One region of the Diaminobutyricimonas aerilata genome, then DNA from elsewhere that is predicted to be linked to it. Evidence: predicted binding sites of a transcription regulator. Region 1 holds the regulator's gene; the other holds the start of a gene.

The links. The regulator HspR, encoded in region 1, represses chaperone genes until heat shock. The targets are predictions, from matches to a motif close to AAGTTGAGTCNNNNNGACTCAACTT.
Region 2: a site for HspR is predicted at 7,564-7,588, ahead of CLV46_RS13395 (Hsp20/alpha crystallin family protein). Genes of this name have one in related genera too.

Annotation. Positions count from the first base shown of each region.
Region 1 is NZ_PGFF01000001.1:3,367,008-3,381,437, forward strand. Features, by position in the region: gene CLV46_RS15960 (isoprenylcysteine carboxyl methyltransferase family protein) at 1-213, opposite strand, end outside; gene CLV46_RS15965 (GntR family transcriptional regulator) at 250-903, opposite strand; gene CLV46_RS15970 (NAD(P)/FAD-dependent oxidoreductase) at 995-1,921, opposite strand; gene CLV46_RS15975 (Fe-S protein) at 2,030-2,389, shown strand; gene CLV46_RS15980 (heat shock protein transcriptional repressor HspR) at 2,393-2,809, opposite strand; gene CLV46_RS15985 (DnaJ C-terminal domain-containing protein) at 2,855-3,835, opposite strand; gene CLV46_RS15990 (nucleotide exchange factor GrpE) at 3,872-4,543, opposite strand; gene dnaK (molecular chaperone DnaK) at 4,548-6,413, opposite strand; gene CLV46_RS16000 (GntR family transcriptional regulator) at 6,613-7,710, shown strand; gene CLV46_RS16005 (hypothetical protein) at 8,051-8,434, shown strand; gene CLV46_RS16010 (glycoside hydrolase family 76 protein) at 8,653-9,717, opposite strand; gene CLV46_RS16015 (ABC transporter substrate-binding protein) at 9,720-10,973, opposite strand; gene CLV46_RS16020 (carbohydrate ABC transporter permease) at 11,039-11,971, opposite strand; gene CLV46_RS16025 (carbohydrate ABC transporter permease) at 11,968-12,936, opposite strand; gene CLV46_RS16030 (glycoside hydrolase family 125 protein) at 12,933-14,240, opposite strand; gene CLV46_RS16035 (glycoside hydrolase family 76 protein) at 14,402-14,430, shown strand, end outside.
Region 2 is NZ_PGFF01000001.1:2,778,471-2,792,900, reverse strand. Features, by position in the region: gene CLV46_RS13425 (ABC transporter ATP-binding protein) at 277-2,052, shown strand; gene CLV46_RS13420 (ABC transporter ATP-binding protein) at 2,049-3,854, shown strand; gene CLV46_RS13415 (MGMT family protein) at 3,894-4,211, opposite strand; gene CLV46_RS13410 (GNAT family N-acetyltransferase) at 4,211-4,663, opposite strand; gene CLV46_RS13405 (NADP-dependent isocitrate dehydrogenase) at 4,804-6,018, shown strand; gene CLV46_RS13400 (malate dehydrogenase) at 6,093-7,058, shown strand; gene CLV46_RS13395 (Hsp20/alpha crystallin family protein) at 7,117-7,545, opposite strand; gene CLV46_RS13390 (S8 family serine peptidase) at 7,849-11,448, shown strand; gene CLV46_RS13385 (ROK family transcriptional regulator) at 11,582-12,721, shown strand; gene CLV46_RS13380 (extracellular solute-binding protein) at 12,792-14,054, shown strand; gene CLV46_RS13375 (carbohydrate ABC transporter permease) at 14,152-14,430, shown strand, end outside.

The DNA of each region.
Region 1 (14,430 bases):
GGGGATGAACGGACGGTCCAGAAGCCACGCCTCGAGGAACGCCCCGATGAGGAGCGCGGTGTGCAGGGCGACCATCGCCGGGAAGTGCCCACGACCGGACTCCACCCCGCCACGCTCGAACGCCCACGCCGCGTTCCGCTTCGAGATCACGAGTTCGACGATGCGCTCCGCGCCGGTGATCAGGATGAGGACGCCGTACCAGAGGATGCTCATGTCGTTCCGTTCCGTTCCGTTCGGGTCGAGGGCCGGTCAGGCGCCGGGGTGGCCGACCGGGAGGCTGTGCCAGGTGTCGAACGCGACGGCGGCCGCCCCGTCCTTGTCGCCTGCCGCGCACAGCGCGATGAGCCGGTCGTGCAGTTCGATGGATGCCCGACCGTCGTGGCCGAATCGCAGGCGTTCCGCCCGACGCACGACCGGTCCGAACTGATCGAGGACCGTGTCGACGGCGCGATTGCCGAGCGCGGCCACGGGGACCGAGTGCAGTCGCTCGTCCGCTTCGAGGGCGGCCGCGACGTCGCCCGCCTCGACCGCGTCGGCGAAGCGGCGGTTCGCCTCGCGCATGCGGTCCAGCTGCGCCTCGTCGAGCGTGCCGGCGGTCTGGAAGACGGCGAGGTGGTGCATCGCCGCGACGACGTCCCGGGCGTCACGGAGGGCCTTCTCGTCGATGGCACTCACGGTGGTGGAGCGCCCGGGTTGCGCCACGACGAGCCCGCTCCCGGCCAACCGCAGCAGCGCCTCCCGCACGGGCGTGCGACTGACGCCCAACCACTCCGCCAGCTCCATGTCCTTCAGCTGCTCACCGGGGGCGAAGGTGCAGTCCACGATGGCGTCGCGCAGGCGCCGGTACACGTCGTCGCGCAGGAGCGTTCGATCGACGGCGGGCACATCGCGGGGAATAGGCACGCGATATATTGCACACACGACGTGCCCGCGCGGCAAATCCGAGGCAGCGGTGCAGCGATCCGCGTGGATGCGTCCGGCCCCCGCGCCTTAGTCACACGACGACCTTGGCGATCTCCTCCTCGAGCAACGAGATGTTGATCTGCGTCGCCGCGTGGGTGCCGGCGCCGAGCGAGATCGGAACGAGCGCCTTCATGTCGGCGACATTGCCGATCGCCCACACTCCGTCGACACTCGTCTGACCGCTCGGATCGGTGCTCACGAAGGGACCTGCGGGGGTGTCGAGGGTCGCGCAGCCGAGCGAGGTCAGCAGGGCATCCGAGGGACGGGGCCGCGCACCTACGAACACACGGGACACCCGGTGCGTTCCGTCCCCCGTGCGCACCTCGAGCTCGCCGAGCGAGCCGCTCACCTCGAGCGCGGCCGGGGCGAGCCGGATCCCCCGGGCACGGAGACCGGCGAGTTCGACCTCCGGGATCCCGGCCTCGGCCGCGCCGAACACCGTGAGCTCGGAGGTCCACTGGCGCAGCAGGTGGGCCTGGTTCCTGCTCATCGGCGAGGTGGCGATCACGCCGAGCGGCTGGTCGCGCACCTCCCATCCGTCGCAATACGGGCAGACCACCGCGGCGGTGCCCCACAACTGCTGCACACCGGGCACGTCGGGCAGTACGTCGACGAGGCCCGTGGCGACGACCACGCGACGGGCGGAGATCGACTCGGGGCCGTGCACCCGGAATCCGCCGTCGATGCGGTCGATCCCGGTCACGACTCCCTCGGCGAACTGCACCCCGTACCGGCTCGCCTCGAGGCGGCCGCGTTCGAGGAGCTCGAGCGGGGACATCCCGTCGCGGCTCAAGAGTCCGTGCATGTGTGCGGCGGCGCGGTTGCGCGGCTGCCCGGCGTCGATGACGAGAACCGATCGTCGCGCCCTGCCGAGCATCAGAGCGGCACTCAGACCGGCGGGGCCCCCTCCCACGATCACGACGTCGAACTGCCGGGTACCCGCCTCGGTCGTCTGCACGATGGTCTCCTTCACTGCTCGGGATGCGCGCCGCAGTGCGGGCGCGGCACCCCAATATATTGCATTTCGCATGACGGTGGGCCGATGTCGTCCAATACTGTGCCGTGCATGGATGCTCTCGAGACTCTGCGCGGTGTGGTCCTGCTCGTCCACCTGGTCGGCTTCGCCGTCATGTTCGGCGGGTGGGTCGTCGAAGCGGCCGCTCGGCGCTATCAGGCGACCCGGCTCATGGACTTCGGCGTGCTCATCGCCGGCGCCGCGGGTCTCGTTCTCGCGGCGCCGTGGGGCATCGACGGCGAGCTGAACTATGTGAAGATCGGCACCAAGCTCGTGGTGCTGATCGTCGTGGGCGCGCTCATCGGAGCGAGCACGAGTCGCCGCAAGAAGGGCACACCGCTGCCGGCGTGGGTCTTCTGGCTCATCGGCGTGCTCATCCTCTTCAACGCCGCGATCGCCATCCTCTGGTAGCGCTCAGCCGCGTTCGAGCGGGCGCCACACCACGACGGCGTTGCTGCGCTTCACGCGCGTGCCGGCGCGCAACGTCACGACGTCGCCGGACTCGCCCGCGGCGAACACGCGGCGGCCGGAGCGGCTGAGCAGCTCGTCGGCGAGCGCCGACTCGAGTTCGCGCACGCGGGAGCGGAGTTCGGCGGCCTCGTTCTCGAGCTGCAGGATGCGCCGGATGCCCTCGAGGTTCAGTCCCTCGGCGCTGAGCTTGGCGATCTCCCGCAACTGCACGACATCGCGCATCGAGTAGCGCCGCGACTTGCCGGCCGTGCGGGTGGGGCTCACGAGCCCCAGCCGGTCGTACTGCCGCAGCGTCTGCGGGTGCATGCCGGCGAGCTCGGCGGCGACGGCGATCGCGAAGATCGGGCTCGACTCGTCCATCCGGCTCTCCTTCCGCATCCGTCGTTCTCGCGCGCCGCAGCTCCGCTAGTGCGCCGCGCTCCGCGCGGTGTCGAGCAGGTCGGTGCGCGGGTTCTCGTCGGGCATCGCGGCGGCGAACTCCTCGAGCAGCCGTCGCGCGTCGCCCGTCAGGTGGTTGGGTACCGCGACCTGGACGGTCGCGAGCAGGTCGCCCGTGCCCTTCGCGGTCGTGATGCCGCGGCCCTTGACGCGCAGCACCCGGCCGCTCGGAGTGCCCGGGGTGACGCGCAGGCGCACGACGTCGCCCTCGAGGGTCGGCACCTCGATCGTCGCGCCGAGGGTCGCCTCGACGAAGGTCACCGGCACGTCGACGCGCAGGTTGAGCCCGTCGCGCTCGAACACCGGGTGCGGTCGCACGGTGACGGTGAGCACGAGGTCGCCGGCCTCGCCGCCGTCCGGGCTCGGTTCGCCCTTGCCCTTGAGGCGAATCTTCTGCCCGTCGCTCACCCCGGCCGGGATCCGCACACGGAGCGGCTTCGCGCCGACCTGCAGCGTGACCGTGTCGCCGCGGATCGCGGTGAGGAAGTCGACGGTCGTCGTCGCGGCGACGTCGCGGCCCTTCGTCGGTCCGCCGAAGCCGCGGAAGCCGCCGCTCGTGCGTCCGAAGCCGCCGTTGCCGAACATCCCGCCGAGCAGGTCGTCGAAGTCGCTCTGCTGGTAGCGGGTTCCGCCGCGCGGCTGACCGAACATGCCGCCGAACACGTCGTCGAACCCGCCCGCGCCCTGACCTCCGGCGGTGAAACGCGCGCCGGATCCCATCGCACGGATCTGGTCGTACTCCTGCCGCAGCTCCTTGTCGGAGAGCACGGAGTACGCCTCGCTGATGTTCTTGAACCGCGCCTCGGCGGCGGCATCACCCGGATTCGAATCCGGGTGATACTGCCGCGCGAGCTTGCGGTACGTCTTCTTCAACTCCGCGTCGGAGACGTCCTTCGAGACGCCGAGCACGGCGTAGAAGTCCTTGTCGAACCAGTCCTGGCTCGCCATGAACGGCACCTCCTCCCAGTACTGCCGATGCCCGCGCTAGGCGGGGACCGAGACCGCGACCTTGGCCGCACGGATGAGGCGGTCGCCGAGGGCGTAACCGATCTCGATCACGTCGGCCACGATCGGCTTCTCGACATCCGCACTCGGCAACTGGGCGAGCGCCTCGTGGAAGTGCGGGTCGAACTCCTCGCCCTTCACCCCCACCTGACGCAGGCCGTACTTCTCGAACCCGGCGCGCAGCTTCTGCGCGATCAGCGCGAGGGCGCTGCCCTCGGGCAGATCGCCGTGCTGCTCGGCGCGGGCGAGGTCGTCGACCGCCGGCAGCAGCGAGCGGATGACCTCGGCGATGACCGCTTCGCGATTCGCGGCGCGGTCGCGCTCGACCCGGGTGCGGAAGTTCACGAGCTCCGCCTGCGCGCGCAGCATGTCGTTGCGCATCTCGGCCACGAGGTCGCGCTGGGCGTCGTCGAGGATCTGCTGATCCTCGGTCGACAGCTCGACATCCGGACCCTCGGCCTGGATCAGGTCGTCGGCCGACTGCACGTCGGCCGTGTCGCCGTCTTCCGACGCCTGCTCGGCGGAGGGCTGGCCGGGGGCGGCGGCGTCCGACGCCGCCGCCTCCGGGCGAACCTCTCCGGTCTCGGGATCGATGCGGCGCTTGTCGCGCACGACCGGTTCCTCGTTCTCTTCGGGGTTCATGTCCACCATCTCGTTACTTCTTGTCGGTCTCGTCGTCGACGACCTCGGCGTCGACGATGTCCTCGTCGTCGTTCGACGCGGTCGGCTGCTCGGCGTTCGGCTGTTCGCCGCCGCCGGCCGGGGCACCCGCGTCCTGCGAGTAGAGCGCCTGCCCGAGCTTGGTCTGGCTCTCGTTGAGCTTGTCGAACGCGGTCTTCACGGCCGCGTCGTCGTCACCCGAGAGGGCCGTCTTCAGCGCGTCCACGTCGCCCTGCACGTCGCTCTTCACGTCGGCGGGGAGCTTCTCGTCGTTCTCCTTGATGAGCTTCTCGATCGAGTAGACGAGCTGCTCGGCGTTGTTGCGCACCTCGGCGGCCTCGCGACGCGCCTTGTCCTCTGCTGCGTGCTCCTCGGCCTCGCGCACCATGCGCTCGATGTCGTCCTTCGGCAGCGACGAGCCGCCGGTGATCGTCATCGACTGCTCCTTGCCGGTGCCCTTGTCCTTCGCCGAGACGTGCACGATGCCGTTCGCGTCGATGTCGAAGGTGACCTCGATCTGCGGGATGCCGCGCGGTGCCGGCGCGATGCCGGTGAGCTCGAACGTGCCGAGGTTCTTGTTGTCGCGGGTGAACTCGCGCTCGCCCTGGAACACCTGGATCGCGACCGACGGCTGGTTGTCGTCGGCGGTCGTGAAGGTCTCGCTGCGCTTCGTGGGGATCGCGGTGTTGCGCTCGATGAGCTTCGTCATGATGCCGCCCTTGGTCTCGATGCCGAGGCTCAGGGGGGTCACGTCGATGAGCAGCACGTCCTTGCGCTCACCCTTCAGCACGCCGGCCTGGAGGGCCGCGCCGACGGCGACGACCTCATCCGGGTTGACGCCCTTGTTCGGGTCCTTGCCGCCGGTGAGCTTCTTCACGAGCTCGGTCACGGCGGGCATGCGGGTCGAGCCGCCGACGAGCACGACGTGCGCGATGTCGTTCACCGAGATGCCGGCCTCGCGGATGACGTCGTCGAACGGCTTGCGGGTGCGCTCGAGCAGGTCGGAGGTCATCTGCTCGAACTGCGCGCGGCTGAGGGTCTCGTCGAGGTTCGCCGGGCCGTTCTCGGTGAGCGAGAGGTACGGCAGCTGGATGCTCGTCGAGGTCGAGGAGCTGAGCTCCTTCTTCGCCTGCTCGGCGGCCTCCTTGAGGCGCTGCTTCGCGATCTTGTCGTTCGAGACGTCGACGCCGGTCGAGTCCTTGAAGCGCTTGATGAGGTGGTCGACGACGCGCTGGTCCCAGTCGTCACCACCGAGGCGGTTGTCACCGGCGGTCGCCCGCACCTGGATGGTCGAGAAGTCGTCGTCCTTGCCCACCTCGAGCAGGGAGACGTCGAAGGTTCCGCCACCGAGGTCGAAGACGAGGATGAGCTCGTCCTCCTTGCCGCGGTCGAGCCCGTAGGCGAGCGCAGCGGCGGTCGGCTCGTTGATGATGCGCAGCACGTTGAGGCCGGCGATCTCACCGGCGTCCTTCGTGGCCTGACGCTCGGCGTCGTTGAAGTATGCGGGAACGGTGATGACGGCATCCGTCACCGGCTCGCCGAGGTACTGCTCGGCGTCGCGCTTGAGCTTGCCGAGGATGCGGGCCGAGATCTCCTGCGGCGTGTACTGCTTGCCGTCGATCTCCTGCTTCCAACCGGTGCCCATGTGGCGCTTGACCGACGCGATGGTGCGGTCGACGTTGGTGACGGCCTGGCGCTTCGCGGTCTCTCCGACGAGCACCTCGCCGTCCTTGGTGAAGGCGACGACCGACGGGGTCGTGCGGAAGCCTTCGGCGTTCGCGATGACGGTGGGTTCGCCGCCCTCGAGTACCGCGACCACGGAGTTGGTGGTTCCGAGGTCGATGCCTACTGCTCGAGCCATGTGGTATTCGCTCCTAACGAAGTTGAGTCTGTCGGTAGCAAGTTTGCTACGGGGCTCAGCTTGCGTCAAGTCGACTCAGCGAAACCTGAGCCGCCTCGACTCAGCTTCCGTCCATGTTCGCGATGCTACGAGCATCCGGTCTCGGGCCAACTAATGTGTATATTCATTCGGCTCGAATCCGACGAGCGAGAGGGAGCGGATGCTGTACAAGCATGTGCACGAGACGTTGCGGCAGGAGATCCGCGACGGCGTGCACCCGGTGGGCGAGCGGCTCCCCTCCGAGGCGGAACTCACGTCCCGCTTCGCGGTGAGCAGCATCACCCTGCGTCGCGCGCTCGACCTTCTGCGCACGGAGGGCTACGTCATCCGGCGCCCCCGGCTCGGGACCGTCGTGGTGAGCACCGACCCGGTGACCGCGACCGAGACCCCGGAGACGGGGCAGCTGCTCATCGGCTGCGTCATCACGAACTTCGACGAGACGTTCGGCTCCCGGGTGCTCGAGGGGTTGCTCGACGACGCCGCATCCGATGCGAACCTCGTGCTCAAGCGCTCGCGCGGCAGCGCCGAGATCGAGAACGAGCATGTGCGCACGCTGGTGCAGGCCGGCGTGCACGGGCTCATCGTGCTGCCGAGCTCCACTGAGTTCATCCCGCCCGCCGTGCTCGAGCTCGTCACCCAGCAGTTCCCGGTCGTCGTGCTCGACCGCCGGTACGAGGGCGTGCCGCTCTCGGCGGTGCACTCCGACAACTTCGGCGGCGCCAAGCTCGCGACCGAACACCTCTTCGAGCTCGGTCATCGCCGGGTGGGCTTCGTCGCCTCCGACATCCACCTGACCACGACCGACGACCGCCGCAACGGGTGGGTGCACGCCCACGCGGCCGCTCACATCCCGCTGCCGCATGGGGCGGAGTACCGCGCCGTCGAGTCCACCGTGCCCGGTCGCGACGTGCCGCCGGAGGAGGACATCGAGCGGTTGAAGGAGTTCGTCGCCTCCGACCCCGACACGACCGCCTACGTCGCCGCGGAGTACAACATCGCCGTGATGCTGCGCGAGGCGTGCCGCCGGCTCGGCCGCGACGTGCCCGGCGACGTGTCGATCGTGTGCTTCGACCATCCGGATGCCGTGTTCGATCGCGGGCTCTTCCGCTTCACCCACGTCGCCCAGGACCAGTACGGCATGGGCGCGCACGCCCTGCGCCAGGTGCGGGTGCAGATCGCCGACCGCGGCGCGATCCGCAAGGACGTGCTGTCGACCACGCTCGTGCGCGGCGCCTCCGCCGCCGCCCCCCGCGCCTGACGGCGCCCGCGCGGCTGACCCCGGCTGCGCCGCCGTCCCCCGAGCCCTCGTCCCTGAGCACGTCGAAGGGCCGCCGAGCGTGCCTTCATCCGACGTTTCGACACCTCTCCGCCCCCCGAAACGTCGGATCGAGGCACGTTCGACGGGGAAGACCGCCGAGCGTGCCCGTTCCGGACGCGGAAGGGCCGGAATCGACGGAAATCGGTCCGCAACGGGCACGGTCGGCGATGCGAGCCGAGTCTGAGGGTGGATCGCGGAGTGGTGGTGACGGGGTCCGCGGTCGCGATTGTCGCTCCGCGGGAGGACGCGCGCCGGGCATCCGCACGAATAACGTCGGGCGATGGACTACGACACCGCGACGCAGATCTGGTTCTGGGCCCTCGTGATGGTCGCGCCCATCGTCGTCGCCGGGGCCGCCGTGATCGTCGGGAAGCGCGGCGCACTCCCGCGGGCGCGGATGCTGCACTTCGCGGGCGGGGTCGTCGCCGCCATCCTGCTCGCGATCGTTGGGCCGTGGATCGCGCACGCGCTCAACCCGCCGCCGTACGATCCCGCCTTCGCCGGCGGTCGCGGACTCGACCTCCGCGGGTTCAGCGACGTGATCGGGGCGTGGGCGGGCGCCGCGCTCACCTTCGCGGTGACCGTCGTGGCCGCGGCCGCCTTCGCCCTGCAGGCGGCGCTGCGCACCCGGCGCCTGCGGCGCGCGGTCGACGCGGAGGGCTGAGCGGGCTCGCGCGCGCCGGCCGGGTGTCGACGCGGCAACGCCGAACGTGCCCGTTGGCGACGTTTTCAGCCCCGAATCGGGCCGGATGTGTCGCGAACGGGCACGCTCGGCGGATGAGGTCGTACGGGGTCGGGCCCTTCGACAGGCTCAGGGACCGAAGCCGCTCAGGGACCGGGGCCGCTCAGGGACCGGGGCCGCTTCGGCCCACCCACGGCGGGTCAGGCGGAGCGCTGCGCCTCGAGGGTCGCGCGCAGCTCTGTCGCCATCACGGCGCTGAGCATCGTCGAGTAGGCGATCTTGCCCGACTCCACCTGCGACCAGTCGTTGCCCGGACGCAGCACGCCGTCGCGCTCCGCGTTGCGCCACAGCGCATCCGTGCTGGACTCGACGAACGACTCGAGCTCCGCCCGCTCGGCGCCGTCGAGGAACGGCAGCAGCACACCCAGATAGCGGTAGAACACTCCCTTGAACAGGCCCTCGTCGCCGCCGTCGCCCTCGCGGGTGAACACCGTGCCGTCGCCGAGCTCGCGGATCGCGGTGCGGGCGGTGCGGGCGGCGACCGCGATGAGGTCGCCGCCCACCCCCTCCCGATGCAGCTCGACCGCGGCCCCGATGTACAGGCCCTGGTTGTAGGTGAAGCGCCAGTGCCGGTCGACCTCGCCGTCCTGCTCGCGGTTCACGCCGTCCTCGACGAAGCCCGTGTCGGGGTCGACGAGGGTGCGGGTGATCCAGTCGAACGAGCGGCGTGCGTAGTCGAGGTACCGCTCCTCGCCCGTCACCCGGTGCAAGCGGGCGCCGAGGATGACGAGCGGTCCGTTCGCGGGCGTGTTCTTGTAGTACAGCTGCTGCTTGCGCCACGCCAGGCTCTCGCCGAGCTCGTTGTTCCAGCCGAACTCGATCACGTGATCGAAGATCGCCACCGCTTCGCCGAGCCACCGGCCGTCGCCGGTGGCGTCGTGCAGCCGCAGCGTCGCGAGCGCGAACCACAGCATGTCGTCGAAGTAGTCGTTGAACAGCGAGCCGTCGTTGCGCTCGACGATGTTGTCGTGCGCTTCGATCGCGCGGTCGATCCATCCCCCGGCGGGGTCGCGCTCGGCGGCGTCGAGTCGGGCGTCCATCAGGTGGGCGAGCCACCAGTAGTTGAACACCTCGTCGTCACCGTCGTCGAACGGATGCCGGTTGTGCAGCAGCTGCGGGGCGGGCGCCCCGAACAGCGTGTCGATGCTGCGCTGCGAGAGATCGGCGCGCTCCGACCAGAGCGTGGATGTGGCGGTGAGGGTCATGCCTACCTGTTCTCCTCGAGGATGCGGTTGCCCTGCTGTTCGGCGTCGTCGAGCGCGGTCTGCGCGTCGATCTCACCCGAGAGGTACTTCTCGAGGGCGGGGATGAGGGCCTTGCCCTCGACGTCGGAGTAGCCGCTCACGCTCGGGCGCACCCGGGCGTATTCGAGCGTCTGGATGAAGCCGGCGAGGTGCTCGTCCTCGGTGAAGTACGGATCGTTCGCCGCCTCGATGTTGGCGGGGATCCAGCCGGCGATCTTGGCGAAGTTCACGCCGTTCTCGGGCTGGGTGGCCCACCACTTCATGAACTCCCACGCGCCTTCGGCGTTCTTGGCACCCTGCGGGATGACGAGACCGAAGCCGCCCATGCCCGCGCCCTTGTCGCCGTTCGGTCCGGCGGGGGGCTGCACGACGCCGTACTCGAGTCCTTCGACCTTGTCGTAGGTCGACAGCTGCCACGGACCGTCGAGGCGCATCGCGGTGCGACCCTCGGCGAACGCGTCGATGCCGTCGCCGAAGCCCTGCTCGTACACGCCGGCGTCGAGCAGACGCTGCCAGAAGTCGAGCACCTGGAGGCCCTGCTCGCTGTTGAACTCGACCTTCGTCTCGTCGTCGTTGAGCAGGTCGCCGCCGGCCTGCCACAGGTACATGTTGAACAGGCCCGGGTCGTCGAGCATGAAGCCGGCGCGCTGCAGCTTGCCGCCCTCGCGCACCGTGAGCGCCTCCGCGGCGGTGAGCAGCTCATCCCACGTGGTGGGGGGCGTCACGCCCGCCTCGGCGAGGATCTGCTTGTTGTAGTACAGCGAGCGGTTGTCGACCAGCAGCGGCAGGCCGTACAGCTCGCCGTCGACCTCGAGCTCGCCGAGCGCCTCCTGGTAGAAGGCGTCGAGGTCGACGCTGTCCTCTTCCACGAGCTCGTCGATCGGCTGCAGGGCGCCCTTGGGCGCGTAGAGCGAGGTGTTGTAGCGATCCCACAGCACGACGTCGGGCACCTGGCCGCCGGCGATGGCGGTGAGCAGCTTCTCTTCGACGAGCTCCTGGGCGACGTACTTGACGCGGTATTCGTCCTGCGAGTCGTTGAACGCGCCGGCCTGCTCGTTGAGCTGTGCGACCTGGTCGCCCGACCAGGATCCCCACATCACCACCTCCTCGCGGCCGTCGGCGGATGCGCCGCCGTCGCCGGAGGCGCAGGCGGTGAGCCCCACGCCGATCGCGGCGATGCCCGCGATCGTGGTGAGGGTGCGTCGGATGGTCTTCATCGATCTCTCCTTGCTGTGAACGGTGGGTAGGGGGTGGAGAAGGGAACGGGGATGCGGGGGCGCGGTCACTTGGATCCGACGTGGGCGATGCCCTCGATGATGTAGCGCTGGGCGAAGACGAACAGCAGCAGCACGGGCAGGCTCGCGACGATGGTTCCCGCCATGAGCGGTCCGTAGCTCGTCTCGTAGTTGTTGACGAACGCGGCGAGGCCCACCTGCACGGTCATCATCGACTGGTCGTTGAGCACGATGAGCGGCCAGACGAAGTTGTTCCAGCCGGCCTGGAAGCTCAGGATGGCGAGAACCGCGAGCCCCGCCTTCGCGAGCGGCAGGTACACCTGGGCGAAGATGCGGAACTCGCTCGCCCCGTCGATGCGGGCCGCCTCGCCGAGCTCGGCGGGCAGCGACTCGAAGAACTGCTTCATGAAGAACACCGCGAACGCGCCGGCGGCGCCGGGGATGATGACCGCCCAGTAGGTGTTGATGAAGCCGATGCCGCCCTGGCCGAGCACGTCGTTGCCGCCCACGAAGGGGAAGTGCCGCAACACGAGGAACGACGGGATCATCGTGACGATGCCGGGGATCATGAGCGACGACACGAACACGGCGAACACCGCGTTGCGACCGCGGAACCGCAACCGGGCGAGCGCGTAACCGCCGAGCGAGCCGAAGAACAGGTTGGTGAGCGCACCGCCGACGCTCAGCACCATCGAGTTGAAGAAGTACCGCCCGAACGGCACCGTCGTGAGGGCGGTGACGTAGTTCTCGAGGGTCGGGGTGCTCGGCAGCAGGTCGAGTGCGCCGCTTAGCACCTCGCCCGCCGGCTTGAGGGATGTGGCGATCGTCCAGATGAGCGGCGTCACCGTGACGAGGCTCACGAGGATGACGGCGATGTACCAGATGAACCGCAGCGCACCGCGGCGCTGGCGGGCGCGCTTGCGGGCCGGTGACACGGTCGCGGATGCGCGGGGCTGGGTTTTGGTGGCGATGGCGGTCATGCGCGGCCTCCCCGGTTCGTGATGCGGGCATTGGCGAGCGAGAAGACGATGATGATCGCGAACAGCACGAACGAGAGCGCGGAGGCGTACCCCATCTCGAGCGAGGCGAAGCCCCGGTTGTAGATGTAGTAGACCATCGTGATCGTCGAGTTGCCGGGCCCGCCCTTGGTGAGCACGTAGGCCTGGTCGAAGACCTGGAACGCGCCGATGATGAGCAGCGTGGAGACGAGGAACGTCGTGCGCGACAGCGACGGCATCGTCACGAACCGGAACACCTGCCAGCCGTTCGCTCCGTCGAGCCGGGCGGCCTCGTAGAGGTCGGAGGGCACGCCCTGCAGACCGCCGAGGAAGATCATCATGTTGGCGCCGAACCCGGCCCACACGCTCATGATGACGATCGCGATCATCGCCCACTGCGAGTCGTAGAGCCACGCCGGTCCGTTGATGCCGAACCACCCGAGCACGACGTTGAGCAGGCCGTACTGCGGGTTGAGCAGCCAGTACCAGATGGTCGCGGTGGCGACCGTGGACGAGACGACGGGGATGTAGAAGAGGGTGCGGAAGAGCTTCACCGTCTTCGCGCTGCGGTTGAGCAGCAGGGCCGTGCCGAGGGCGACGAGCAGGCCGAGCGGCACGTAGAGGAGCGTGTACCAGGCCGTGTTGCGCAGGGCGATCCAGAAGAACGGGTCGCTCACGATGCGGTTGTAGTTCTCGCCGCCCACCCATTCGGCCTCGCCGACGACGGCGTAGTCGGTGAAGCTGACCACCCCGGCGATTCCGATGGGCAGCAGGGTGAAGAGCACGAAGAGCGCGACGGGCACGAGCAGGAAGATCCACGCGTTCACGGCCTGCTGCCGCCGCGTGGGGTCGATGCCCCGCGGTCGTCGGACGCGCTTCGGCGCGCGTCCGCGCACGGTCTCCGCCGCGACGGTCGCCTGCGCCTCGGGGGTCACGAGTGCGGTCATCCGGTCACCTCCGATCCGATCGGTGCGCGGCGGTGGGTGCGGAGTCCGCACGCGTCGAGCACGAGTTCGCAGAACATGGCGTTCGCCCACGAGAACCACGGGCGGGTGTACACGGTCGGGTCGTCCGGGTGGAACGACTCGTGCATGAGCCCCGTGCCGGCGTCGGTCGCGACGAGGGTCTCGATGATGCGCATCCGCTCGCTCTCCTCCGTGGCGGTGAGGCCCTCCACGGCGAGCGCAATCGGCCACACGTGACCGGGCGGGGTGTGCGGACTGCCGATGCCGTACGCGTGCTCGCCCCGCGCCCAGTGCGGGTTGTGCGGGCCGAGGATCGCGCGGCGGGTCGCGAGGTAGAGGGGGTCGTCGGATGCGCACCAGCCGAGCATCGGAAGCGACAGCAGCGACGGCACGTTCGCGTCGTCCATGACGAGCGTCGCTCCGCGTCCGTCGACCTCGTAGGCGTAGATCGGGTCGCCGTCCGGGCCGGCGACGACGCCGTGCTCGGCGATCGCCGCGGCGATCTCGGCGCGGAGGGCCTCGGCGTCGTCGGCGAGCGCCGCGTCGTCGAGCACCTCGCGGGCGAGCTCGGCGATGTGCGCGAGTTCGACGGCGGCGAAGGCGTTGCCCGGGATGTTGTAGCCGTGCTCGGTGGCATCGTCGCTCGGGCGGAAGCCGCTCCAGGTGAGCCCGGTCGGTTCGGTGAGCGGACCAAGGCCGTCACGCACGAGCGTGTCGCTCTGCGGGGCGTCGAAGCGCTGGAACCGGTAGTCGGAGTCGGTCTCGTGCCGCTGCTCCACCCGCCAGAGGGCGATGATCGCGCGCGCCGCCTCGGCGAAACGGTCGAGGTGGTCGGTGCGACCGGTGATGCGCCAGAGGTCGTGGGCGAGCTGCACGGGGTAGCAGAGGGAGTCGACCTCGTACTTGCGCTCCCAGACCCACGGCGACTGCTCGGTCGCATCCGACTGGTGGCCGGCCGCGTCGGGACCCGCGTTGAACGCGTTGGCGTAGGGGTCGAGCAGCACGTAGTCGAGCTGCCGGCGCGACACGCGCGAGATGGTGTCGGCGAGCAGCGGATCGCGATCGGCGAAGTGCAGGTAGGGCGTCAGCTGCGCGGTCGAGTCGCGCAACCACATCGCCGGGATGTCGCCGGTGAGCAGGAAGAGCGTGCCGTCGGGCAGCTCCCGCATCGTGGTGCTGAGCGTGTTGCGGAAGCACGACTCGAAGGTCGTGCCGATCCGCTCCCCCACCCGTTTCCGCACCGCGTCGGCGATGCCGCGCACGAGTTCCTCGTCGATCCGAGCCACGTCGCTCCTTCTCGTCCACATCACTGTGTCGATCGTTCGTTCCACCCCGGCGTCGGTGCCGCGGTGGATATGAGCATATTCATACTCTTGCTTTTCGCAATAGTAGGGGTTCAATATACATATTGCCGACCGGCACGAAATCGACTCGACGGAGAGACACGATGAAACGACGGATGCTCCTGGCCGCCTC
Region 2 (14,430 bases), 590 kb from region 1:
GGCCCCGCCCGGCGGCGATCGAGCGACGCGGAACGACGGAGGATGCCATGACGACCAAGCCCACCGACACCCGAATCGCGGGAGCCGTGGTCGCCGTCACTCGCGGCACGACCCTCCCGGTCCGTCCGCGGGACTGACCGGCCCCGCCGACACCGCCCTCCCACCCGGCGATCCGAACGCCGGGCACACCGCACACCGAACATCCCGGTCGACGTCCACCGTCGACCCTGTTTCCCGGGAACATCCATGCCTGCGCCTTCGGCGAAGACCGAGACCATGTCCACCCTGTCCACTACGCGCGCCATCCTGCGCATCTACCCCTACGTGAAGCCGGCGATGCCACGCATCGTGCTCGGCACGTTCGCCGCGCTCATCGGCGCCGTCGTCGCGCTGCTCATCCCGCAGGTGCTCCGCGGCCTCGTCGACGGTCCGCTCAGCGAGGGCATCGCCTCGGCCGTGTGGCCCGCGGTCGGCGTCGTGCTCGCCCTCGGCATCATCGAGGCGGCCATGATCGCACTGCGCCGCTGGTTCGTGCTCGTGCCGAACACGATGGTCGAGGCGCGCATGCGCAACGACTTCTACAACCACCTGCAGCAGCTGCCGGTGGCCTTCCACGACCGCTGGCCGAGCGGTCAGCTGCTCTCGCGCGTGGTGAGCGACCTCAACCTGATCCGCCGCTGGCTGTCGTTCGGCATCGTGCTGCTCTCGGTGAACGTGATGACGATCGTCATCGGCTTCGTGTTCCTCGTCTCGATCAGCTGGCAGCTCGGCGTGCTCTTCATGGTCTGCTCGATCCCGCTGTGGGTGTACGGCTACCTGTTCGAGCAGAAGTACTCGACGGTCGCCCGCCGCAGCCAGGACCAGGCCGGCGACCTCGCCACCGCGGTCGAGGAGTCGGTGCACGGCATCCGTGTGCTCAAGGCGTTCGGCCGCGGCGGCCACGCCCTCAAGAACTTCGCCGACCAGGCGGAGGGGCTGCGCGACACCGAGATGGAGAAGGCGCGCGCCATCGCCGGCATCTGGTGGTGGCTGCTGCTCGTCCCCGACGTGACCTTCGCCCTGTCGCTGCTCGGCGGCGCGCTGCTCGCCGTCAACGGCGACCTCACCGTCGGCGAGCTGCTCGCCTTCTTCGCCACCGCGACGGTGCTGCGCTGGCCGGTCGAGTCGATCGGCTTCCTGCTGTCGATGACGTTCGACGCCCGCACGGCGGTCGACCGCTTCTTCGAAGTGATGGACGAGACCAACACCATCACCGATCCGGAGCACCCGCGCTCGGTCGAGGAGGTGCGCGGCCGCCTCGTGTTCGAAGACGTGCACTTCCGCTATCAGGACTCGCCGAAGCAGTACGCCGACCTCATCGACGGGGTGAACCTCGCCATCGAGCCGGGTGAGACGATGGCGCTCGTCGGACTGACCGGATGCGGAAAGACGACCCTGACGGCCCTCACCACGCGGCTGTACGAGGTGACCGGCGGACGCATCACGATCGACGGCGTCGACATCCGCGACCTCACGCGTGAGGAGCTGCGCACGCACCTCGCGATGGCGTTCGAAGACGCGACGCTGTTCTCGGCGACCGTGCGCGACAACGTGCTCCTCGGCCGCCCGGACGCGAGCGAGGAGGACCTCGCCGAAGCGCTCGAGATCGCGCAGGCCGGCTTCGTGTACGCGCTGCCGCAGGGTCTCGACACCAAGGTCGGCGAGGAGGGGCTCAGTCTCTCCGGCGGCCAGCGGCAGCGCCTCGCGCTCGCCCGGGCCGTCGCGGCGCAGCCCGCGGTGCTCGTGCTCGACGACCCGCTGTCGGCGCTCGACGTCGACACCGAGGCCCTCGTCGAGGCGGCGCTGCGGCGCGTGCTCGCCAAGACGACGGCGCTCATCGTGGCGCACCGCCCCTCGACGGTGCAGCTCGCGGATCGCGTGGCGCTCATGCAGGACGGCGTCATCTCGGCGGTCGGCACGCACACCGAGCTGCTGGCCACGAGTGAGCACTACCGGTTCGTGATCTCGAGCCTCGAAGACGAAGAGAAGGAACGGATGGGGGTGCGCGCATGAGCATGCTCGGAGTAGACGGAGAAGAGCGCGACGACCTGGATCGCGCGGAGTCGAAGCAGATCCGCCAGCGCTCACTGAAGCTGCTGGGCAGCCTGCTGCACCCGGTGCGCCGCACCGTCGCGCTCACGGTCGCCGTGGTGATCGTGAGCACGGCGCTGCAGGTCGCCGGACCGGCGTTCATCGCGTTCGGCATCGACCGCGGAATCCCGGCCCTGCTGAAGCAGGACTGGTTCCCCGTGTCGCTCGCCGTGGTCGCGTACCTGCTCGCCGGGCTCGGTGGTGCCGCGCTCATCGCGTGGTACACGATCCTCACGGCGCGCATCAGCCAGGCGATGCTCATCGACCTGCGCAAGCGGGTGTTCCAGCAGACGCAGAAGCTGAGTCTGGAGTTCCACGAGAGCTACACGTCGGGCCGCATCATCGCGCGCCAGACGAGCGACCTCGACTCGATCAAGGAACTGCTCAACTCGGGCATCAACCAGCTCGTGCAGGGTGCGCTCTACATGCTGTTCATCGCCGGGGCGATGTTCCTGCTCGACTGGGTGAGCGGTCTCGTGCTGCTCGCCTCGCTCGTGCCGCTGGCGATCCTCTCGCGCTGGTTCCAGGTCAAGTCGCAGCAGCTGTTCCGGCAGACCCGCGTCGCGTCGGCGCGCCTCATCGTGCACTTCGTCGAGACCATGACGGGCATCCGCGCCGTCAAGGCGTTCCGCAAGGAGAAGCGCAACGAGAAGGAGTTCGGCGACCTCGTCGAGGACTACCGCGACGTGAACGCGAAGGTGTTCCGCATCTTCGGCACGTTCGACCCGGGCCTCGTGCTCATCGGCAACGTGGCGCTCGCCTCGGTGCTGCTCGTCGGCGGCCTGCGGGTCGCCTCGGGCGACCTCGCGGTCGGCGTGCTGCTCGCGGCGCTGCTGTACACGCGATCGTTCTACGGACCGGCGCAGGAGATGGCCATGTTCTACAACGGCTACCAGTCGGCGGCGGCGGCGCTCGAGAAGATCTCCGGCGTGCTCGAGGAGCGTCCGACGGTGCCCGACCCGACCCGCCCGATCGACCTGTGGCAGGCACGCGGCAACGTGCGCTTCGACGGGGTGAAGTTCGCGTACAAGGCGGACCAGGTCGTGCTGCCGCACTTCGACCTCGACATCCCGGCGGGTCAGGTGATCGCCCTCGTCGGCACGACCGGGGCGGGCAAGTCGACGCTCGCGAAACTCATCTCGCGCTTCTACGATCCGACCGAGGGCACGGTGTCGCTCGACGGCGTCGACCTGCGGCGCCTGCATCCGAAGGACCTGCGCCGCGCGATCGTCATGGTCACGCAGGAGGCGTACCTGTTCTCGGGCACCGTGGCCGACAACATCGCCCTCGGCAAGCCGGATGCGACCCGCGAGGAGATCGAGGCGGCCGCGAAGGCGGTCGGAGCGCACGAGTTCGTCATGTCGCTGCCGCAGGGCTACGACACCGACGTCAACAAGCGCGGCGGTCGGGTCTCGGCGGGGCAGCGTCAGCTGCTCTCGTTCGCGCGCGCGTTCCTCGCCGACCCGCAGGTGCTCATCCTCGACGAGGCGACGGCGTCGCTCGACATCCCGAGCGAGCGTCTCGTGCAGGAGGGGTTGCAGACCCTGCTCTCGGATCGCACCGCGGTGATCATCGCGCACCGGTTGTCGACCGTCGCGATCGCCGACCGGGTGCTCGTCATGGAGCACGGGCGGATCATCGAGGACGGCACGCCCGAGCAGCTCATCGCGGGCGAGGGCAAGTTCGCCCAGCTGCACGCCGCGTGGAAGGACTCGCTCGTCTGACGCGTCGCCGGGCCGGGGGAGACCGCGGCCCGGCGTCCGTCACGGCGTGTGACGAGCGCGGCGGAGGTCGACGCGGAAGACGCCCGACGCCGACCACAGCAGTGGTGTGCCCTCCGCACGGTAGTACTCGAGCGCGCGGGACTCGTGATCGACCGCGGGGTGACCGCTCGCCCGCACGACGCGCCACCACGGCGCATCCGACCCGTAATACGCCATGACCTGCCCGACGCCGCGGGCCGCGCGCGAACCGATCGCCGCGGCGACGTCGCCGTACGACATCACGCGGCCCTCCGGGATGCCGTGGACCACCTCGAGCACGCGGGAGACGAAGTCGTCCGCGAGCGGTCGCCGCTCCATCAGAGGTGCAGGGCGCCGATCTTCTCGCCGTACTGCGTCTCGCCGATGACCTCGAAGCCGAGGTTGGTGAAGAACCGCTCCGGTCCCTCCTCGCCGGGCTCCCAGATGGCGGTCAGCCGCTCGAAACCGCGCCGGCGCGCCTCGTCGGCGAGGCCTTCGACCGCGAACCGGCCGACACCGCGACCCTGCGCGTCTGCGGCGACGTTGATGCGCCAGACGCAGCTGCGGAACTCCTCCTGGTCGGACTCCGGGTCGAAGTTGCCGCGGATGAACCCCACCACCTCGTCATCGTCGAGCACGACTCGGGGCCACGTCGTGGCCGGGTTGATGTACGCGTCCGCGATCGAGTACGACACCGGCGTGACGAACTGCTCCTGCCCCGGACGCAGAGTCAGGCTGTTCGCGGCCACGATCGTGCGCGCCGACAGTTCTTCCAGTCGCAACTCGCCCATGCACTGAGGCTAACCGGTCGAGGATGCTGTGCAACAGATATCTCGACGTCGAGATAGTTAGGCGCAGCGACTATGCTGTCGGCGGCGGCGCACCGCCCGAGTCGACGCCGCACGGGCCGACTCGCGTAGGAAGGAACACTGTGGCGAAGATCAAGGTCGAGGGAACCGTCGTCGAACTCGACGGCGACGAGATGACGCGCATCATCTGGCAGCGCATCAAGGACTCCCTCATCCACCCCTACCTCGACGTGAACCTCGAGTACTACGACCTCGGCATCGAGAACCGCGACGCGACCGACGACCAGGTCACCATCGACTCCGCCCACGCCATCCAGAAGCACGGCGTCGGCGTGAAGTGCGCCACCATCACCCCCGATGAGGCGCGTGTCGAGGAGTTCGGCCTCAAGAAGATGTGGCGCAGCCCCAACGGCACGATCCGCAACATCCTCGGCGGCGTCATCTTCCGCGAGCCGATCATCATCTCGAACGTGCCGCGCCTCGTGCCCGGCTGGACCAAGCCGATCATCGTCGGCCGTCACGCGTTCGGCGACCAGTACCGCGCGACCGATTTCGTGTTCGACCGCCCCGGCACCCTCACCGTGAGCTTCGTGCCCGAGGACGGCTCCGAGCCGATCGAGCACGAGGTGTTCCAGGCGCCCGGCGGCGGCGTCGCGCTCGCGATGTACAACCTCGACGACTCGATCCGCGACTTCGCCCGCGCGTCGCTCAACTACGGACTCGCCCGCAACTACCCGGTGTACCTCTCGACGAAGAACACCATCCTCAAGGCCTACGACGGCCGCTTCAAGGACCTCTTCCAGGAGGTCTTCGAGGCCGAGTTCAAGCAGCAGTTCGACGCGGCCGGGCTCACCTACGAGCACCGTCTCATCGACGACATGGTCGCGGCGAGCCTCAAGTGGGAGGGCGGCTACGTGTGGGCCGCCAAGAACTACGACGGCGACGTGCAGTCCGACACGGTCGCGCAGGGCTTCGGCTCGCTCGGCCTCATGACGAGCGTGCTCACCACCCCGGACGGTCGCACCGTGGAGGCGGAGGCCGCGCACGGCACCGTCACCCGCCACTACCGTCAGCACCAGGCCGGCAAGCGGACCTCGACGAACCCGATCGCCTCGATCTACGCCTGGACGCGCGGCCTCGCGCACCGCGGCAAGCTCGACGGCAACTCGGAGCTCATCGGCTTCAGCACCGAGCTCGAAGACGTCGTCATCAAGACCGTCGAGTCCGGCAAGATGACGAAGGACCTCGCGCTGCTGGTCGGCCCCGAGCAGGAGTGGCAGACGACCGAGGAGTTCCTCTCCACCCTCGACGAGAACCTCAAGTCGCGCCTCGGCTGATCCCGACAGCGACGGAGGGCCCGGATGCGCTGCATCCGGGCCCTTTCGCGTGCGGGGCGAATATCATGCCGGGCATGAGAATCACGGTGACGGGCGCCGCCGGACAGATCGGCTACGCCCTGCTGTTCCGCATCGCGTCGGGTGCCATGCTCGGCGATGAACCAGTGCGGTTGCGCCTGCTCGAGGTGCCCGCCGCGGTCGGTGCCGCCGAGGGCACCGCGATGGAACTCGTCGACTGCGCGTTCCCGCTGCTCGAGTCCGTCGACGTGTTCGACGACGCCGGGACCGCCTTCGACGGTGCGCAGATCGCGTTGCTCGTCGGGGCCCGGCCGCGTGGCCCGGGGATGGAACGCAGCGACCTGCTCGAGGCCAACGGCGCCATCTTCGCCCCGCAGGGCGCGGCCATCAACGCCCGGGCCGCCGACGACGTGCGTGTGCTCGTGGTCGGTAACCCGGCCAACACGAACGCGCTCATCGCCGCCTCGCACGCCCCCGACGTGCCCGCGGACCGGTTCAGCGCGATGACGCGGCTCGACCACAACCGCGCGGTCGCCCAGCTCGCCGCGCGCACGGGCGCCCGTGTCGGCGACGTGTCACGCGTCACCATCTGGGGCAATCACTCGACGACGCAGTTCCCCGACCTCGCGCACGCGCGCATCTCCGGTGAGCCCGTCGCGGTCGACAGCTCCTGGGTCGAGGACGACTTCATCCCGACGGTCGCACGCCGGGGAGCCGCGATCATCGAGGCCCGGGGCGCCTCGAGCGCGGCGAGTGCCGCGAACGCCGCGATCGATCACGTGCGCGACTGGGTGCAGGGCACCTCTCCGCACGACTGGACGAGTGCCGGTGTGATCTCCGACGGCGCGTACGGCGTGCCGGAGGGCATCGTCAGCTCGTTCCCGGTCACCTCGGACGGCACCGGATGGCGCATCGTCGACGGTCTCGAGATCGACGCGTTCGCTCGGTCACGCATCGACGCCTCGGTGGCCGAGCTGCTCGAGGAGCGCGATGCGGTGCGCTCCCTCGGCCTCATCCCCTGAAGCCGGACGACGAGAAGGGCCCGGATGCGAGCATCCGGGCCCTTCTGTGCGGGTCGCGTTACGCGGTGACCTCGGCCTGAGCCGGCGTCGAGCTCGCGTTGACCGCGATCTTGCGCGGCTTCGCCTTCTCGCTCACCGGGATCATGACGCTCAGCACACCGTTGTCGTAGTTCGCGGTGATGCCGTCGGCGGCGAGCCCGTCGCCGAGGGTGAACTGGCGCAGGAAGCTGCCGAAGGCGCGCTCACGGCTGAGCCACTGCACACCCTCCTGGCTGCGCGGCGTGCGCTCGGCGCGGATCGTCAGCAGCTGGCCGTCGACGTCGACGTCGATCGACCCCGGGTCGACGCCGGGGAGGTCGGCGTTGAGGATGTAGTGATCGCCGTCCCGATAAAGATCCATCGGCATGAGCCGCGGACCCTGACGGGAGTCGAGCAGCCGCGAGGTCATGCGGTCGAGTTCGCGGAACGGGTCGAAGAACACGGTCATGATGTACTCCTTGGTTCCAGGTTGAGTCCCTGTGACTCAACTACGGAAATGTTAGCACTCTCAACCCGAGAGTGCTAAGTTCCATTCCCTTCGCCCTGGGCGAACGCCGGGAAGATCTCGAGCGTGGATGTTGCAAGCGCGCCGATATCCGTTGCGTGGGGATCGGCCTCGCGCAACGATCGTGCGGCTGTGGCGGTCTACCCCCGTTCGGGGGGATCTGACAGATACTTTTGTGCTCACGCGCAGACCCGACTGCTCGACAGCACCACCTCTCTTGTTTCTGTCTCGAGTAAGGAATTGCTTGTGAGTCGATCCCTCCGCGCCCCATCGCGGCTGCTCGTCTCCGCCCTCGCGGGCGGTGCGGTGGTCGCGTCGGCGCTCGTCGCGGCCCCCGCCGTGGCGGCCCCCACGCCCGCCTCCATCGGCGGGCGCGGACAGACCGCGTTCGAACCCGGTCGCTACATCGTGACGCTCGTCGACGACGCCGTCGCCACCTATGAAGGCGGCGTGCGCGGCTTCGGCGCCACCAAGCCCGAGGAGGGGGAGCAGCTCAATGCGCGCCGCGCCCCCGTCACGGACTACGCCGGGTACCTGACCGAGAAGCAGGAGCAGGTCGCCGCCGCCGTCGGCGCCGACATCGACTACTCCTACACGCTCGCGCTCAACGGCTTCAGCGCCGATCTCACCGCCGAGCAGGCGGCGCGCCTCGCGGCCGACAAGAACGTCGCCGCGGTCGCCCCGGACGAGATGCTCCACGTCACCGAGGCCGTGCCCTCGACCGAGTTCCTCGGTCTCGAGGGGCCCGAGGGCGTCTGGGCCGAGACGGGCGGCGTCGAGACCGCCGGTGAGGGCGTCGTCGTCGGCGTGCTCGACACCGGCATCGCGCCCGAGAACCCGTCGTTCGCGGGGGATCCGCTGGGCACCGAGCCGGGCGACGCGCCGTACCGCGACGGTGAGACGATCACCTACACCAAGGGCGATGGCGACACCTTCACCGGTGCCTGCCAGACCGGCGTGCAGTTCACCGTCGACGACTGCTCCACCAAGATCGTGGGCGCCCGCTACTTCCTGCAGGGCTTCGGCGAATCCAACCTCGGCAGCGTCGAGCAGGGCGAATACGTCTCCCCGCGCGACGGCGACGGGCACGGCTCGCACACCGGATCCACCGCGGTCGGCAACATCGACGTGCCGGCCACCGTGGGCGGAGTCGAATACGACACGATCACCGGTGTCGCCCCGGCCGCCAAGATCGCGGCGTACAAGGTGTGCTGGTCGGGCCCCGATCCGGCCGACACCGCCGACGACGGCTGCACCACCTCCGACATGCTCGCCGCCATCAACCAGGCGGTCGAAGACGGCGTCGACGTGCTGAACTTCTCGATCGGCGGCGGCGCGGCGCAGACCACCATCTCCGCCACGGACGAGGCGTTCCTCGGCGCGGCCGCGGCGGGCATCTTCGTGGCGGCGTCGGCCGGCAACGACGGCCCGGGTGCCTCGACCCTCGACAACGCGTCGCCGTGGATCACGACGGTCGCCGCGACGACGATCCCGAGCTACGAGGCCACGGCCACCCTCGGCAACGGTGAGAAGTACGCCGGTCTGTCGATCACGGTCGACCGCACGGAAGGTGCCGAGCCGCTCAGCGGACCGCTCGTGACCGCGACCTCGGTCGCGGTGGCCGGTGCGGTGGACGCGCGACTGTGCCTCCCCGGCACGCTCGACCCGGCCCTCACCGAGGGCAAGATCGTGCTGTGCGAGCGCGGCGGCAACGCCCGCGCGGAGAAGTCGCAGGTCGTCGCGGATGCGGGCGGCATCGGAGTGCTGCTGGTCAACCCGACGCCCAACTCGATCGACGTCGACCTCCACGCCATCCCGACCATCCACCTCTCGGACCGGTACTACGCGGCGGTCACCGCCTACGCGCAGACGCCGGGAGCCACGGTCACCTTCACGCCCGGCAACCAGACCGACTACACGCCGCCGACCCCGCAGGTCGCCGGATTCTCGTCGCGCGGTCCGGTGCTGGCGGACGGCTCCGACATCCTGAAGCCCGACATCGCGGCGCCCGGCGTGGCGATCCTCGCTGCCGAGGCGAACGCCGAGGGCGAGGACCCGCAGTGGGGCTTCCTCTCCGGCACGTCGATGGCGGCCCCGCACATCGCGGGACTCGCGGCCCTCTACCTGGGTGAGCGTCCGGACGCGACGCCGGCCGAGGTGAAGTCGGCGTTGATGACCACCGCCTACGACACCGTCGACGAGAACGGCGAGCAGTTCACCGACCCGTTCGCCCAGGGTGCCGGTCACGTGGACCCGACCGAGTTCTTCGAGCCCGGCCTGGTCTACCAGAACGGCATCGGCGACTGGCTCGCGTACATCCAGGGCATCGGCTACGACGCCGGAGTCGACCCCATCGATCCGAGCAACCTCAACCTCGCCTCGATCGCGGTCGGTGCGCTGACCGCCGCCGAGACCGTCACCCGCACGGTGACGGCGACGCAGAGTGGAACGTTCACGGCGAGCGTCGCGGGACTCGAGGGCATCGACGTGACCGTCGAGCCGTCGACTCTCGAGGTCGTCGAGGGTGAGAGCTACGACTACACCGTCACGTTCAACCGCACGACGGCGCCCCTCGACGAGTTCTCGACCGGGTCGCTGACCTGGACGAGCGGCGACACCGAGGTGCGCAGCCCCATCGCGATCCAGCCGGTCACCATCGTGGCTCCGGATGAGGTCGCGGGCGAGGGCGTCGACGGATCGGTGCAGGTCGAGGTCACCCCGGGCGGCACCGGCGACATCGTGCTCGGCACCACCGGCCTGAGCGCCGGCGTGCGCCACCCCGACCCGAGCGGCGCCGAGCCGGAGCACTCCGGTTCCGGATCGCGCGGCGACCTGGTGGAGTACACGGTCGAGGTGCCCGAGGGCACCGCGTGGTCGCGATTCGATCTCGATTCGCTCGACGACACGGCCGACCTCGACCTCGTGGTCTACCTGCTCGACGACGCGGGCGACCCCGTCGCCGGCTGGCAGTCGGCGACCGGTGCGGCCGACGAGCGCGTCGACCTGCCGGAGCCCGAGGCGGGGACCTACCTCGTCGAGGTGTCGGTGTTCGCCGCCAACCCGTCGACCGCGTGGGATCTCGTGACGACGAACGTCGTGCCCGAGGGTGCGGCTCCGCTCACGCTCGACCCGGCCGTGCTCGCCGCGGTGCAGGGCCAGCCGATCACCTACACCGCGTCATGGACGGGGCTGCAGCCGAACAGCGATTACCTCGGCCTGGTCTCGTACGGCGACACCGGTGAGGCCACGGCGATCTCGGTCGAGACCGGCGAGGCGCCGGGCCCGGACACCCCGGTCAACACCGCTCCGCCGACCATCGAGGGAACGCCCGTCGCGGGCCAGACCCTGACGGCTAACCCGGGCGAGTGGGACACCGAGGGGCTCGAGTTCGCCTTCCAGTGGCAGCGTGACGGCGAGGACATCGCCGGAGCGACGTCGTCGACCTATGTCGTGACCGCGGCGGACGAGGGCTCCGAGCTCACGGTCGTCGTGACCGCGACCGGCGAGGGCCTCGACCCGGCCACGGCCACCTCCGAGCCGGTGCTCGTGAAGTACGCCTCGAAGCTCGGCATCGCCGTGTCGCCGCAGGTGGCCTTCTCGTGGCAGCGCGTCACGGTCAACCTGCGGGTGACCTCGGGCGCCGACACGGCCCCGGGCGGCACGCTGACCGTGAAGGTCGACGGCAAGAGCTACGACGTCCCGGCGTCGATCGGCGAGGACGGGCGCGCGAGCTTCCGTCTGCCGAAGCTCTCGCGCGGCCTGCACGTCGTCTCGGCCACCTACTCGGGTGACGAGACCACGGCGGGCTCGAAGAGCGCGTCGAAGCAGGTCTGGATCATCCTGTAGTCCGTCCGCAGTGAACGGCGCCCTCTCCGCTTCGGCGGGGAGGGCGCCGGCGCATGTCGGAGGATGTTACGAACTGGTAAACCTCGGGCGAACCCCTTGCGTCCGAGAATGTTCGTAACCTTTACTAACAAACATGACAACGGGGTATGCGGACGGCCGGGCTCTCCGCCCGACGCGCAAGGTCCTGCCGGAGCACGCACGGCAGAACAACCGGGCGCTCGTGCTGCAGACCCTGTACCGCGCCGGCAGCCAGAGTCGCGCCGACGTCGCCCGGGCCACCGGCCTCACCCGCGTGACCGTCTCGGACCTCGTGGCCGAACTCATCGGCGAGGGACTCGTCGTGGAACTCGGTCAGCGCGAAGACGCGCGCCCCGGCAAGCCGGCCACCCTCATCGACATGGACCGCGAGGCGTTCCACATCGTCGGCGTCGACCTCTCCGAAGCCGAGACCTTCAGCGGCGCCGTGCTCGGCATCGACGGGGGCGTGCTGCACCGCGAGGAGCTCGCGCTCGCCGGCAGCACCGGCACCGAGGCGACGGCGAAGGTCGTCGCCCTCATCGAGACGCTCCTCACCCACGCGAGCCGACCCGTGCTCGGCATCGGCGTCGGATCGCCCGGTGTCGTCGACCTCGGCGGGGTCGTGCTGAGCGCTCCGAACCTCGGCTGGAGCGGAGAAGACCTGCAGGGCCTGCTCGCCGAGCGGTTCGACCTGCCCGTCGTCGTCGCGAACGACGCGAACGCCGCCGCCCTCGCCGAGCACAGCTTCGGCGGCGCGTTGAGCGACATGATGCTCGTCAAGATCGGCCACGGTGTCGGCGCCGGCCTCGTGCTCGGTGGCACCCCGGTCTTCGGCAGCCGTTTCGCCGCGGGCGAGATCGGACACGTCGTGGTCGGCACCGACGGCGGTGCCGCCTGCGCGTGCGGCAAGCACGGCTGCCTCGAGACCTGGCTCGCGACACCGCGACTCGACGCCGCGCTCGCCGCGGCGACCACCGACGCCGACCGCGAGGCCGTGCTCACCGAAGCCGGGCAGCGGCTCGGCATCGCCCTCGCACCGGTCGTCGGTGCCCTCAATCTCGCCGAGGTCGTCGTCAGCGGCCCGGCGCAACTGCTCGACGGAACGCTCACCCGCGCGACCGTCGACACCCTCCGCAGGCGCACGATGGCCGAGTTCCACGGCGATCTCACTCTGCGGATGACCGCCCTCGGCAGAGACATCGTCATGCGCGGCGCCGCCGCCATGGTGCTGTCAGGACGACTCGGGGTCTCGTAAGAGCTCCCATGCACCACGAGGTGCCGGCACCCCGGCCGGCGCCACGCCCTAGGAAAGGAAAGCACTCACGATGAGAAAGCTCGGATATGTCGGCCTGCTGGCCGCATCCGCTCTCGCCCTGGCTGGTTGTGCGTCCGGCGGTTCGTCCGGAGGCGACGAGTCCGCCGAGATCCGCGTCTGGCTGAACGGCACGGACACCCCCGACGAGGCGCGCGAGTACCTCAAGACCACCTTCGAGAAGGAGAACCCCGGCTCGACCCTCACGATCGAGGAGCAGAGCTGGACCGGGCTCGTCGACAAGCTCACCACGAGCCTGTCGGGCAGTGACAGCCCGGACGTGGTCGAGGTCGGCAACACCCAGTCGCCCGCGTTCACGTCCGTCGGCGCGTTCCTCGACCTCAGCGACGAGTACGAGGATCTCGGCGGCGACGACCTGCTGCCCGGCTTCGTCGAGGCCGGCACCTACGACGGCACCTTCTACGCCGCTCCGTACTACTCCGGCTCGCGCCTGGTCTTCTACAAGAAGGACCTGTACGCGGCCGCGGGACTGTCGGTGCCGACCACGCTCGACGAGTACATCGCCAACGGCGAGGCGCTCGCCGCGGCGAACCCCGTCTCGGGCATCTACTTCCCGGGACAGGACTGGTACAACGCCCTGCCCTACATCTGGGAGAACGGCGGCGAGATCGCGGTCGAAGACGGCGACGGATGGAAGAGCTCCTTCTCGAGCCCCGAGTCGATCGCGGGTCTCGAGCAGGTGCAGCAGGTGATGCAGAACGCGTCGCTCGCCCCCAAGGACGGCAACGAGACCGACCCGCAGGTGCCCTTCTGCGCCGGCACGGTCGCGCAGCTCTCCGCCCCCAGCTGGGTGAAGTGGTCGATCCTCGCGCCGGCCGACGCCGATGCGCCCGGGTGCCCCGACCAGGAGGCCAACCTCGGCGTCTTCGCCCTCCCGGGCAAGGACGGCGGGGCCGCCAAGGTCTTCGCCGGAGGATCGAACATCGCGGTCTCGGCGAAGTCGGCTCACCCCGAACTCGCCAAGGAGGCGCTGAAGATCATGCTCAGCGACGAGTACCAGACGATCCTCGGTGAGGCGGGCCTCGTGCCGGCCAAGCTCTCGCTCGCCGACACGATCGGCAGCGACGAGGTCGCGACGGCGCAGACGGATGCGGCGGCGAACGCGAAGCTGACCCCGCCGGCTCCGCAGTGGGCCGAGGTCGAGGCGTCGGGTCTGCTGACCGACTTCTTCGTGAACATCGCGCAGGGCGGCGACGTCCAGGCGCTCGCGGAGGAGCTCGACGGCGAGATCGACCAGATCCTGAGCGGCGACTGATGCACCCGGGGGCGGGCGGCGTGTGCGCGCCGACCGCCCCCGGCGCCATCGCCCTAGGAAGGTGAAGGCGCATCCAGACTAATAGGAGCGTTCCCACATGACCCTCGCCCCCGAGGCCGGCCCTGCCCTGCAGGAGGTCGACCCTCTCGCGTCGGAGGTGCGCCGCGTGCCCCCGCCGCCGCGCCGCCGCGCCGGCCGGTTCACCCCGCTCGTCCTGCTCGTCCCGGGCATCGCCGTGCTCGCCGCCGTCATCGGCTGGCCGCTCGTGCAGCTGCTCATCATGTCGTTCCAGGAGTACGGGCGTGCCCAGGCCTTCGGTGCCCCCGCCCCCTTCAACGGGCTCGACAACTACATCGAGGTGCTCGGCGACGAGCAG